Regions from separate parts of the Azospirillum thiophilum genome, predicted to be linked through region 2. Evidence: riboswitches for the same ligand, from Rfam matches in the RefSeq annotation. Region 2 holds a riboswitch; each other region holds the start of a gene.

Region 1 (4,204 bases), on a different replicon from region 2:
CGGCATAGAGATCGACCGACAGCGGATGTCCCAGCCGGTTCAGGTTGGCGAGGCGAAGGCTGGGCAGGTGTTCGCGGCCGGTCCGCCATGCGGCGGCGAGCGCGGTCAGGTCGCTGTCGGAAAAGGACAGCATGACGAGGTCGGCCGGCGTCTGCCCCAGATCTTCGGCCTGGGGGCCGGCGTCGAGTTCGTCCTGGCGGGCGGCGAGCAGATGCATGAGTCGATGTTCCAGGGGCGGCGGCGCCCCCTCCCTCCCCCTCTTCGAGGGAGAGGGTAGATTTGCGATGCGGCGGCAATCCCCTCTCCCGCAAAGCGGGGGAGGGTTAGGGAGGGGGCAAACGCCGCAACAGCTTAATTCTTACCCAACAACCGCCGCCGTCACCGCCTCGCGGTCAAGCCCGGTTTCGCCGATCACCACCAGCCGGCTGCGGCGCTCCTCGCCGGGTTTCCACAGGCGGTCGTAATGGCTCTGCACGCGGATGCCGACCCCCTGCACCAGCAGGCGCATCGGCTTGCCGGGCACGTCGATGAAGCCCTTCAGGCGCAGCACGCCATGCAGGGCGGCCACATCCTCCAAGGTTTTCACCAGGGCGGCGGGATCGGGCTGGGACGGCAGTTCCACGACGAAGCTGGTGAAGTCGTCGTGGTCGTGGCCTTCCTCATCGTCATGATGGCTGGGGCGGTTGGCTAGGTCGTCCTCCACCGCCGCTCCGACGCCGAGCAGAACCAGCGGATCGACGGACCCCTGGGAAGCGCGGACCAGCTTGGCGCCGCTGCCGATGGCGCGTCCGGCGGCGTGGCCGAGGGCCTCGCGGATCAGATCCTCGACGCGGGCGAGGTCGGCGGCGTCGACCAGATCGGTCTTGTTGACGACGATCAGGTCGGCACAGAGCAGCTGGTCCTCGAACACCTCCTCGACCGGCGTCTCGTGGTCGACCGTGCCGGCGGCGTCGCGCTGGGCCGCCAGGGCCGCCGGATCGGGGGCGAAACGACCCTCCGCCGCAGCGGCGGCGTCGACCACGGCGATGACGCCGTCCACGGTGACGCGCGACTTGATCGCCGGCCAGTGGAAGGCCTGGACCAGCGGCTTGGGCAAGGCCAGGCCGCTCGTTTCGATCACAATATGCTCGGGCGGCTGCGGCCGGGCCAGCAGCTTTTCGATGGCCGGGACGAAATCGTCGGCGACGGTGCAGCACAGGCAGCCGTTCGCCAGCTCGATCACGTCGTCTTCGGTGCAGGTCGGGCTGCCGCAGGCGCGCAGGATGTCGCCGTCGATGCCGACATCGCCGAACTCGTTGATGATCAGGGCCAGCCGGCGGCCTTCGGCCTTTTCCAGCAGGCCGCGGATCAGCGTGGTCTTGCCAGCGCCGAGGAAGCCGGTGATGACGGTCGCCGGAACTTTCCCGGCAACCGTTTTTGCAGGTGCGGACATGGGTTCGGCTCCTTAACGCGTGCCGGTCTGCAACCGGGCGGCGGGGCTGGGTTCGGCGGCCAGCCCGCTCATCAGCCAGCCGCAGACGGAGCCCAGGATCGCCCAGAACAGGGCGGCGGTGCCGAGCGAGGCGGCGACGAACCGGGCCGCCAACTCCGGCGGGACAGCGCCTTCGGCGCTTTCCGGATGGGGGGCGCCGACCAGATGGGGCAGTGCCGCGATCAGCACGGCGACGGCGATGACCAACCGGTTGCGGGCGAAGGCGAGCGCCGCCATGCCGATGCCGGCCCCGACCGATGCGGCGAGCCACCAGAGCTGACGGGCTTCCAACTCGGCCCCGGCCATGCCCGGCAGTTCCGGAGCCAGGCCGAAGGAGGGGGCCAGCGAGACGGCGAAGAAGCCGCCGACACCCCAGACCAACCCGCGGCGGGCATCGACGGGCCGGCCGGCCAGCAGCATGGCGGCGCCGAGCAGCAGCGCATAGGCCACGCCGGTCAACAGGTTGGCGACGATGGTCAGGCCGATGCGCTGCATCGCCTCGTCCGGCGTGGTCGGCACGCCCTCGCCAACCTCGCGCACGGGGCCGTGCTGGTGGGAGTCGGCGGCACCGCCGGCAGGGGCAGGGGCAGTGAGGGAGGCGACGGGCGGGGTCACCACCTCGTATTTCTCGGCCTCGAGGATCAGCGGGACGGTCGTCGCCTGCTGAACGACGGAAGCGGCCGTGCCGGAGAGCACGCCCGCGACCAAAGCGGCTGTGAACAGCCGCCGGATCAGATCCATGACTTGGGCTTAGTGGCAGGGAAACGCGAAGGAATGGCGGGTGTCATGCGCCGCATCGTGGATCTGCTGCGGCTGGGCGAAGCCGACGCCATACAGCAGGAAGCTGCCAAGCAGGATCGCGGCGAAGGCGGCGACCGAGGTCCGGGCGGCGCTACGGGTCGCGGAACCGGCGGTGGCGTGGAGCGGATGGGTGGTCATCAGGCTGGTCCTTGCTCTCCCGCCACACCCGGCGGGGTTGGGTAAATCCATCGGTCCGCCGGCAGGTTTCCTGGCTCACGGGTCACAGCATCGCGGCCCGCCTTCCCGACCCTGCGGTCAGTGGCATGATGGACCGGACGCTCGCCGCACACAGTTGCGGGGGCAGCCGCGGCTTGGGGCCTTTCCGGAAGGCCCGTACCGCATTCCCTATTATCCCCGCCGTCCGTAGGGGCGATCAGGGCACCGTCGGGCGGTCAACATCGCAGTGCGCACACAGTTTGGCAAGTGCGCAATCACGCCCCGGCCGCACGGACGATCTTGCACACAAACCTTTTGACTGCTGTCATGTTTGCTGGACAGAGTGTCCGGGATTCCGACACTTTTCAGTGCAACGGTGGGAGCGGAGGAGGCAGCGCACAGGAGCAAACCACCGGAGACACAAAGGGTCCATGCGCCGGACCGAAGGGATATCCGCTGTGGCACGAATAGTGCGTACAACAATCGGTGAAACGTCCCACCGCATGGCGGCCGAGCCGGGAACTTCCGGCCCCCGGACCACCGGGAACCCAAAGCAAGGACGAAGGGAGGAGAATTCGCGACCGATGAACGCCGCACCGAACGACGACATCATTCTGGAAGCGCGCAACCTGACGAAGGAGTTCAAGGGCTTCGTCGCGGTCAAGGAGGTGAACCTGCAGGTGAAGCGGGGCACCATCCATGCGCTGATCGGCCCGAACGGCGCCGGCAAGAGCACGGTGTTCAACCTGCTCACCAAGTTCCTGACGCCCACCCGCGGCCAGATCCTCTACAAGGGCCGCGACATCACCCGCACCAAGCCGGCCGACATCGCGCTGATGGGCTTGGTGCGGTCCTTCCAGATCTCGGCCGTCTTCCCGCATCTCAGCGTGCTGGAGAATGTCCGCGTCGCGCTCCAGCGCCCGCTCGGCACCAGCTTCCATTTCTGGAAGTCGGAGTCGTCGCTCTACGACCTGCACGATCGCGCGCTGGAGCTGATCGAGGCGGTCAACCTCTCCCCCTGGGCCGGGCACACCGCTGCCGAGCTGCCCTATGGCCGCAAGCGGGCTCTCGAGATCGCCACCACCCTGGCGCTCGACCCCGAGGTGATGCTGCTCGACGAGCCGCTGGCCGGCATGGGCCATGAGGACATCGAGGGCACCGCGGCCCTGATCAAGCGCGTCGCCGCCGACCGCACCGTGCTGATGGTCGAGCACAACCTGTCTGTCGTCGCCCATCTCTCCGACACCATCACCGTGCTCCGCCGCGGCGAGATCCTCGCCGAGGGGCCCTACGAGGTGGTGTCGAAGAACCCGCAGGTGATGGAAGCGTATATGGGGACCGGACATGCCTGAGGGGATGAACACCAAGACCGCCCGAGTGGGAACGGCCATGCTGGAGATTTCCGACCTGCACGGCTTCTACGGCGAGAGCCATGTGCTGCACGGCGTCAGCCTGGAGGTGCGGCAGGGCGAGGTGGTGACGCTGCTTGGCCGCAACGGCGCCGGCAAGACCTCGACCATGCGCGCCGTCATGGGCATCATGGCCAAGCGCACCGGCTCGATCCGCTTCCAGGGCCAGGAGCTGATCGGCATGGCCCAGCACAAAATCCCGCGGCTCGGCATCAGCTACGTGCCGGAGGAGCGCGGCATCTTCTCCTCGCTCAGCGTCGACGAGAACCTGACGCTGCCGCCGGTGGTGAAGGAGGGCGGCATGACCGTCGCCCAGATTTACGAGCTGTTCCCCAACCTGAAGGGGCGCGGTTCGACCCAGGGCACG
Region 2 (4,204 bases):
AGTTCGTTCCCGACCGCATCGCCGAGACCGGGCCGGCCGAGGGGCCGGCCGCCCCCGATCCCGGCTATGACGGCGCCACCGCGCTGCTGGTCCGCGACTTCCTCGACGCGGTCGAGGCGCTGTCGGCAGTGCTGGAGGAGGAGTCTGCCTGCATCGCCGCCGGCATGCTCGACCGGCTGGAGGTCTTCGCCCACCGCAAGGCGGCGATGGCCGAACAGCTGGAATCCTCCGTGCTGCGGGCGCGCGACGAGGGCATCCGCCTGCCCGACGATCTGCGCGCGATGACGCTGGAACGCATCGACCGGCTGGACCGGGCGGTGTCGGTCAACGCCGCCGGCCTCGTCGCCCTGCGCAAGGCGGTGCTGACCATCAACCGCAACCTGCTCGCCGCGCTTGAGAAGGCGTCGAGCGACGGCACCTATGCCCGCGACGGCCAGGCCCGCCGGCCGGTGGAACTGTCGGCCTCCGGCCTGAACGCCTCGCTTTAGCCCCGGCCCTTCACGCTGGACAGTTCGCCGGCCTGTTCCAGCTTGATGATGCTGGCGACCAGCGCGCGCTGGAAGCCGCGCGCGTCCGACGGCAGCGCCACCCCGCTGCCGGTCGGCCAGAATTCGACGAAGGCGAGGCTGCCCTCCTCCCCTGCGCCCGGCCATTCGAAGGCGACGCCCAGCCCGATCTCCTTGGTCGTCCGCCGATGATCGGTGACGAGGATGTGCGCCTCCCAATGCATGCCGCCGGTGCCCTTTTCCGCCCGCTGCTGGCTCCAGCCGCGCAGATAGTCGCGGAAGCTCTCGGACTGGCGGTCGAGCCGCACATAGCTCGACCGGTCTGTCACCGTCTGCGCCAGCCGCGTGGTGTAGCGCGCCTGGGCCAGCGCCCGCGTCACCTCCGCGCACAGCTCGTCGATCTGGGCGAAGCTGCGCCGCACCGTGTCGGCAAGGGCGGTCGCCAGGGTGGGACCGCTCAGGGCCGCCTTGCCCTGGTCCTTGCGGTACATGTCGAAAAGATCGTCCGAATCGCCCATCGCCATTCCCACGCCAGCGCCATCACCCCTATGGGCGGACCGCACCCTCCGAATTCAGCAAAAACACGTTAATAGCCGATGAAGCGGCAGTCGAAAGGGATGTGGAAAGCCCCGCCGATCTTTCCTTGCGGACCGCCCGCTCGCTCGATATGTTACGTTATAACATTACATATCGGACCGCGACGCATGACCGGGCAGCCACGAGGATGAAATACTATTTTTGCGCGCATCTCTTTGGCGACGGTTGCCCTCTCCCGCCCCGGGAGAGGGCGCAGAGCCGACGGACGCAGGCCGGACGAGCACCGAAGGTGATCGTAGGCGGAGCGCAGTCGCGAGACTTGCGAGCGACTTTGGACCCACGAAGTGGGGAGGGTGAGGGGTGGGCCAAGAGTCCCGAACCGCATGGCTTCGTGCCTAACCCCTCACCCTTCCCAAGCTGCGCTTGGGCCCCTTCCCTCTCCCGGGACGGGAGAGGGACTCACATGCGATTTCCCGGACCACACGCTGACGGACCTTGACCGCGGCGGCGGGGTCGCCCATGAATGCGGCGGTACTGGTTCTTCCGGCGGCCTCCGCCGGAAGCTAAGAGGGAACCCGGTGAACCGCGTTTCGCGGTAAAGCCGGGGCTGCCCCCGCAACTGTGAGCGGTGAGCCGTTCCGTCATTTTACGCCACTGGCGCCCTTCAGGGTGCTGGGAAGGCTGGACGGACCGGCGACGACCCGCAAGCCAGGAGACCTGCCAGCACCACAACGAATCGTCCTCGGGCGGGGTGTCCCGGTGGAACGCTTGCCATGCGTGTGGCCGGAGTCCGTCCAGGATACGCCCGCGCATGCTCCGCAAGTCGTCCGCCCGGTTCCCCTGCCCCGCAACGGCAGGAAGCACGGATGACGCCAGCGCCTTTCCCGACCGGACCATCCCAAAAACCATCACCACCCGCCGCCATCGCGGTGGAGGGGCTGGATTGCCGGCTGGGCGGCAGTCTGGGCGGCCGGACCGTGCTGCATCAGGTCGGCTTCTCCGTTCCGCCCGGCATCCTCCTCGGCATCCTCGGCCCCAACGGGTCAGGCAAGACCACGCTGCTGCGCTGCCTCGCCGGGTTGCAGGCCCCCTCGGCCGGCAGAATCCGCATCGAGGGCGAGGATCCGCGCGCCCTGCGCCCGGTGGAGCTGGCCCGCCGGCTGGCGCTCCAGGCGCAGGATTCCGCCGCCGCGCTGGGCTTCACCGTGCGCGACGTGGTCGGCATGGGCCGGCTGGCCCACCGCCGCTCCGCCTTCGCCGGTCCGGGGCCGGAGGATCGCGCCATCGTCGAGGACGCGCTGGCCCGGCTGGAGCTGACCGCGCTGGCCGACCGCCCGGTCGAACGGCTGTCGGGCGGCGAGCGCCAGCGGACGATGATCGCCCGCGCCCTGGCCCAACGCCCGCGCATCCTGCTGCTCGACGAGCCGACCAACCACCTGGACATCCACCACCGCTTCGCCCTGCTCGACCTGCTGCGCGGCCTCGGCATCACCGTGGTGGCGACACTGCACGACATCGATCTGGCGGCGCGCTGGTGCGACCGCATCCTGTTGATGAAGGACGGCCGCCTGCTGTCCGACGCCCCACCGGACGCGGCGCTGACCCCCGAGCGGCTGGCCGCGGTCTACCGGGTCGCCGCCACGGTGGACCGCCATCCCGGCAACGGCCGGCTGCGCATCGACCTCTCTCCCCTGCCGGCCACCTGACGGACCGCTCATGATCCCGCCCTTCCTCCGCGGCCTTGCGCTGGCCCTCCTGCTGGGAACGGCCGCCTGCGGTGCGCACGCCCAGAGCTACCCGGTCGAGGTCGCCAACTGCTTCGAGACCGCCCGTTTCACCGGCCCGCCCAAGCGGCCGATGGTGCACGACACCAACATGACGCAGACCATGCTGGATCTCGGCCTCGCCGACCGTCTGGTCGCCGTTTCCGGCATCGCCGGGGCCGAGCACCGGCTGATCGCCCCGCCCGGCGCCCCGCCCGGCATCGTCGCCGCCCTGCCGCGGCTGCCCGACCGCGCCCCGACGCTGGAGGCGGTGCTGTCCGCCGATCCCGACTTCCTGTTCGCCGGCTGGAGCTACGGCTTCAACGAGGCGCGCGGCCTCACCCCGGCGCGGCTGGCCGAGATGGGGGTCGCCACCTACAGCTTGCGGGAAAGCTGCATCCGCATCGGCCCGCGCGAGCCGATCAGCATGGACACGCTCTACGCCGACCTGCTGTCCCTCGGCAAAATCTTCGGCATTTCCGAGCGCGCCGAAGCGATGGTCGCCGATTTCCGCCGCCGCGTCGCCGCGGTGACCGAGCGCACCGCCGCCGCCACCGAGCGTCCGCGCGTGATGTATTGCGACGACTGCCACACCGACGGCGCGCCGCTGTCGGTCGGGCGCGAGGGCATGACCAGCCTGCTGATGGAGCTGGCCGGCGGCCGCAACATCTTCGACGACATCCCCAACAGCTATGTCCGGGTCAGCTGGGAGGAGATGGTGCGGCGGAATCCGCAATGGATCATCGTCAGCGACCACCGCATCCCGGCCGAGGCGGCGATCCGCCATCTGCTGGCCGCGCCGCAGCTGGCCGATGTCGAGGCGGTGCGCGAGCGCCGCTTCATCGTCCTGACCTATGCCGAGCAGACGCCCTCGACCCGCAACGTCGATGCGCTGGAACGGATGGCCCGCACCCTGCACCCGGAGCTGTTCAGGCAATGAGCCGCTCCCGCCTGCCCCTGCTGCTGGCCGTCCTTCTCGTGCCGTCCCTGGTCGCCGCCGTCGGCTTCGGCGCCGCGCCCATCCCGGTCGCCAAGGTCTGGGCGGTGATCGCGCACGAGCTTTGGCCGGCGCTCCCCCCGCTCCCCGACGCCAGCCGGGCCGAGCGCAACATCGTCTGGGAACTGCGGCTGCCGCGCGTGCTGCTGGGCGCGCTGGCCGGGGCCGGGCTGGCGGCGGTGGGCGCCGTGCTCCAAGTGGTGACGCGCAACCCGCTGGCCGACCCCTACCTGTTCGGCGTGTCGGCCGGCGCCTCGGTCGGGGCGGTGACCGTCCTGCTCTATGCTGGCGCCGTGGCCGGATCGGTGGGCTTGCCGGCCGCCGCCTTCCTGGGCGCGCTCACCGCCATGCTGGCCGTCTTCGCGGCGGCACGGGGCCGCGACGGCACGGTGAGCAGCGAG
Region 3 (4,204 bases), on a different replicon from region 2:
CGCCGCCCAGCGCATTGCCGCCGTAGCGCAGCGAGTTGGCCCCCTTGTAGACCTCGACATAGCGGTAGGCGCTGGGATCGATCTCGAAGACGTCGAACAGGCCGTCGGAGGTGTTGATCGGGATGCCGTCCATGTAAAGATTGACGCCGCGATTGCCGTAGTTGCGCGTCAGGCCGGAGCCGCGGATCGACACCCGGTTGTCGACGTTCGATTTGGGCTGCGTCACGACGCCCGGCACCCAGCCGAGCACGTCCCTGATCGTGTTCGCGGCGCCGTTCTTGAAAGCCGTGTCGGGCACGAGTTCGACGCCGCCCGGCGTGCGCCGGATCAGCTGTGCCGCCTCGTCCGTCGCCGGCACGGTGAGCGACGAGCCGGCATTGCCGGTCACGGTGACCGGCGGCAGCAGGGTGGGAGGAGCGGCATCCTGGGCGAACGCCACCGACGCCGCGCTTGCCATCAGCGCGGCCAGCAAGGCCGGGCGGGTCATGGTTCTCAGAGAGTGGCTGGGCATCGGGTCTTTCCTGGATCAGGCCGGGCCGCCGCCGGCTCCGCCATGCGGTGCCGGTGCGGGCCGGGTCTTTGAAAGCGGAGCGCGCCGGGAATGACGCGGAGGGAGATGACGTTGCGGCTCAGCGCGCTGCAGGCGCGCGGCCGATGTGACGGGCCAGCGCCTTCGCCAGATCGAGCCGCTCGGGCCCGGTCAGGAAGGTGCCGACGGTTTCCGACCGGCCATGGCTGGTCAGGCGCAGTTCAGGGCCGCCGGCCCCGCCGGGAACGACCGCCAGCCGCAGCCAAGCGGTCTGCCATTCGCTGGCCGACCGCCGTCCGGAGCCGTCGATGCGCTCCAGAAGGGTGTGGTCCGGCCAGATGCGGATGCGCTCGGCCTGCCGCCGGCGCCGGGCGTCGGCGTACACGGACCAGAGGGCAAAGGCGAGGACGAGCAGGGAATAGACGGCCATCGGCCAGGCGCCGAGCCGCAGCCAGGCGTACAGGGTGATGGCGAAATAGGCGGCGAGGACACCGGCGAACAGGACGCGGCCGTGACGGGTGCCGCTGTCGTTCGGGGTGGCGACGGCATCGAACAGCGGTTCATCCGTCGTCGCCCCGGGAAGAGGCTGGACGACGGGGGCGAACGCGGTCGTGCCGGCCGCCTCCCCGAAGAGGAGATCGGGCATGCGGAAACTCCGGTCGATCGATCATGGCAGGGCGGCGGCAAGCATGAAGCCCGCTTGCGCCGCGGGGCGATCAACCGGTGACTGGCGGTGCGCGCGCCTGGAGGGTGGACAGGAACCAGCCGGCAGCGATGCGGCTGCCGGGCAGTTGCTCGGGACCATGCCGTTCGAAATCGACGGACATCGCGAACACGGCGAGCGGCGGCATGGCCAAGCCGCCGATCAGGGGGCACAACGGGCAGGAACCGCCGGACATGGCGTGTTCGGGCGCGCCGCTGTCCGCGGCGTCCGGATCGACCGGCATCCCGCGATCATCGAGCAGCACCGTCTTGAAGCCGTCCGGCGCGCAGATCACGATCCGGCTGGTATCGGCGGCATTGGCTGCCTGGATCACAGCGGGCATCCAGGCCCAGGAAACGATCTGCAACAGCAGCGCGACCGCACCGGCCAAACCGCCGATCCGCCACGCCCGTCGCCTTCCGTTCCGGTCCAGGATCATTCCACTCCGCCGACCAATCCGCCGACCACCCGCCCTGCCGTGTCCCGAAACTGTCGCGGATGCACGGCGTCGTCGCACCATAGCCCGGGCCGCCCGCGCAAGACGAGGTCATTCTTCTACCAATGACCCGTTCCGGCACCGATCCGGACAGGGCCGGACAGGGCCGGAAGACGTGCCCCCGGCCGTCCGGCCAGCCGCGGGGGAGCCTATTGACGGCGGACGCATCCTGACCTTACCGTGAGGATGGTTATGGTTCCTTGCACGTCCGCGGGCATCCCCGGACGTGCAAGGCTAAGAGGGAAGCCGGTGCGCCGCCCCCCGACCGGGGAAGGAGGCAAGACCGGCGCTGCCCCCGCAACTGTGAGCGGCGAGCCGCTTCGTCCTTTCAGCGTCACTGGCGCGTTTGCCCGCTTCGCCGCGGGCAGCGCCGGGAAGGCCCGACGAAGCAGCCTGGACCCGCAAGCCAGGAGACCTGCCTGACCGATCGAACGTCCTCGGGCGGGGTGCCCCGGCGACCGCTTGCCGATGCGATGGGTTCCCGGAGTTCCCGGCCGCCCGCACCCCCGCAAGCCGTCCGTCCGGCCCCATGCCCAGGGACAGCGCTCCTGCGATTGGGGGAATGCGATGCCGGCACCGGTCCGCGACAGCGCCCCTTTTCGACCATGGCTGATCTGGAAAGGGCACACAGCATGCACATCGAACCCGGCGTCGTCGACGGCGCCAAGATCGTCCTCAGTTACGCAACGGCGGCCGGCGCCTTCGCCCTTGCCGGGAAAATGGCGCTGGATGGAATCCGCAACGACGGCGGCGTCGTGCCGCTGGCTCTGCGCAGCCTGATCGCCACCGCCCTCGTCTTCTCCTTCTTCGAGATCCTGCCGCATCACCCGGTCGGCGTGTCGGAGGTGCATCTCATCCTCGGATCGACCCTGCTGCTGCTGTTCGGTGCCGGGGCGACGGCCATCGGCCTTGCCGCCGGCCTGCTGATCCAGGGCGTGCTCTTCGCCCCCTTCGACCTGCCGCAATATGGGATGAACGTCACGACCCTGCTGGTTCCGCTGTGGGGCATCGGCCTGCTGGCGAAGCGGATCGTTCCGGCATCGACCCCCTATGTGGAACTGAAATACTCGCAGGCGCTGGCCCTCTCCACCGCCTATCAGGGCGGCATCGTCGCCTGGGTGGCGTTCTGGGCCTTCTACGGCCACGGCTTCACCGCCGAGAATGTCGCGGAGGTCGCCAGCTTCGGCGCCGCCTATATGAGCGTCATCATCATCGAGCCGCTGGCCGACCTCGCCGTTCTGGCCGTCGCCAAGGCGCTGCACCGCTACAGCCAGGGCCCGCTGTTCAACGCACGCCTCCATCAGGGCGCCTGAGCGGATCGCGCCCGCCGGCCTGCCGGGGACGGGTTCCCGGCCGGACGGCGCCGCGCGATGTCCATGGATGTCCATGGGCGGAGTAATGTCTTGCCGGGGCTCCGGTTCCATGCCATGAGTCCCGCACAATGATTTGGCCGCCTGTTCCTTCCGGCGGTACAACCGACGAGCGACCGGGACCTTGACCCTTCCTCGCACCTTCACCGACCGCATCCGCAGCGCCGGCCTTCTGGCCGGAATTCTGGCGTTTGTCGTCCAGATGATGGTGTGGAGCGTGACGATGCCGGCCATGGCATTGGATAGCGGTTCCGGCGGATTGGAGACGATCTCCATCTGCTCCGTCGACGGCATCAGGACGATCACCGTCGATGCCGACGGGCAGCCGGTCCCGGATGACGGCGGCTCCGGCTCGACTGGCGCCGCGAAGGGGCATTGCCCGCTCTGCCCGATCATGGCCGGCGCCGGGCTTCCGCCCCAGCCGCCGCTGGCCACCCCCGCCCAAGCCATGGTGCTTGCCGATTCCCGCACCCTGCCCGGCGATGTCGTCGCGGCCGGCTGGTTCCTGTCCAGCCTCCAGGCGCGTGCACCGCCGGCCGCTGGCTGAGCCGGCGTTCCATTCCCTTCCCGTCCGCACCCTGACCGACGCCTCTCCGCCGCGTGGCCCGTAACGCCATGATTGTGCGCATGGCCGGAGTCCGTGCCCGACGGATCGAAAACCCCGGCATCTCTCCCGCGGTCGCCTGCGGCCCGTCCGAGCAAACCAAGCCTCCTCCGTGCCGGGGATCCGCCTGATCGCGGATTCAATACAAACGGAAAGGATGGCGTGGCCGCTTCTTTCCCGCTCGCATTTCTCCCGTTCCATCGACGCCCGTCCGCCATGCCTCGCGCATCCACCCCGTTCCTCTGCCTGCCCCCAAGCCTGCCGGGCGCCGCCGACGCGCGCGCCGGCCATACGCACCGCATGGGCGGAGGCCGGCTGGACTATCGGCCGGCTTGTCGGCCGGCTTATCGGCCAGCGTGCGGTCGGGGGCGGTATTGACCGCCCTTCCGGACTTCCTGCGCCTGCGCATCGGCGCGCTGTGCTGTCTGGCCCTGCTGACCGGACAAGCGCTGACCGCCGCCCTGCTGCCGCCGCCCGCCGCCCGGACCCCGCTGTTCGCGGA

The links. Region 2 has a riboswitch for cobalamin ahead of AL072_RS31365 (ABC transporter ATP-binding protein). Riboswitches for the same ligand answer to the same signal wherever they lie in the genome.
Region 1: linked by a shared signal. The riboswitch ahead of AL072_RS25295 (CbtB domain-containing protein) and the one ahead of AL072_RS31365 (ABC transporter ATP-binding protein) in region 2 are both predicted to bind cobalamin.
Region 3: linked by a shared signal. The riboswitch ahead of AL072_RS19000 (energy-coupling factor ABC transporter permease) and the one ahead of AL072_RS31365 (ABC transporter ATP-binding protein) in region 2 are both predicted to bind cobalamin.

Annotation. Positions count from the first base shown of each region.
Region 1 is NZ_CP012404.1:552,018-556,221, reverse strand. It holds gene cobN (cobaltochelatase subunit CobN) at 1-217, opposite strand, end outside; gene cobW (cobalamin biosynthesis protein CobW) at 359-1,432, opposite strand; gene AL072_RS25300 (CbtA family protein) at 1,445-2,212, opposite strand; gene AL072_RS25295 (CbtB domain-containing protein) at 2,222-2,410, opposite strand; cobalamin riboswitch at 2,454-2,673, opposite strand; gene AL072_RS25290 (ABC transporter ATP-binding protein) at 3,013-3,780, shown strand; gene AL072_RS25285 (ABC transporter ATP-binding protein) at 3,773-4,204, shown strand, end outside.
Region 2 is NZ_CP012406.1:677,826-682,029, reverse strand. It holds gene AL072_RS31375 (flagellar protein FlgN) at 1-488, shown strand, start outside; gene AL072_RS31370 (hypothetical protein) at 485-1,024, opposite strand; cobalamin riboswitch at 1,562-1,782, shown strand; gene AL072_RS31365 (ABC transporter ATP-binding protein) at 1,910-2,749, shown strand; gene AL072_RS31360 (ABC transporter substrate-binding protein) at 2,760-3,746, shown strand; gene AL072_RS31355 (FecCD family ABC transporter permease) at 3,743-4,204, shown strand, end outside.
Region 3 is NZ_CP012402.1:1,230,045-1,234,248, forward strand. It holds gene AL072_RS18985 (TonB-dependent receptor family protein) at 1-511, opposite strand, end outside; gene AL072_RS18990 (DUF2244 domain-containing protein) at 630-1,175, opposite strand; gene AL072_RS18995 (DUF2946 family protein) at 1,246-1,671, opposite strand; cobalamin riboswitch at 1,905-2,165, shown strand; gene AL072_RS19000 (energy-coupling factor ABC transporter permease) at 2,361-3,041, shown strand; gene AL072_RS19005 (DUF2946 family protein) at 3,223-3,645, shown strand; gene AL072_RS19010 (DUF2946 family protein) at 4,077-4,204, shown strand, end outside.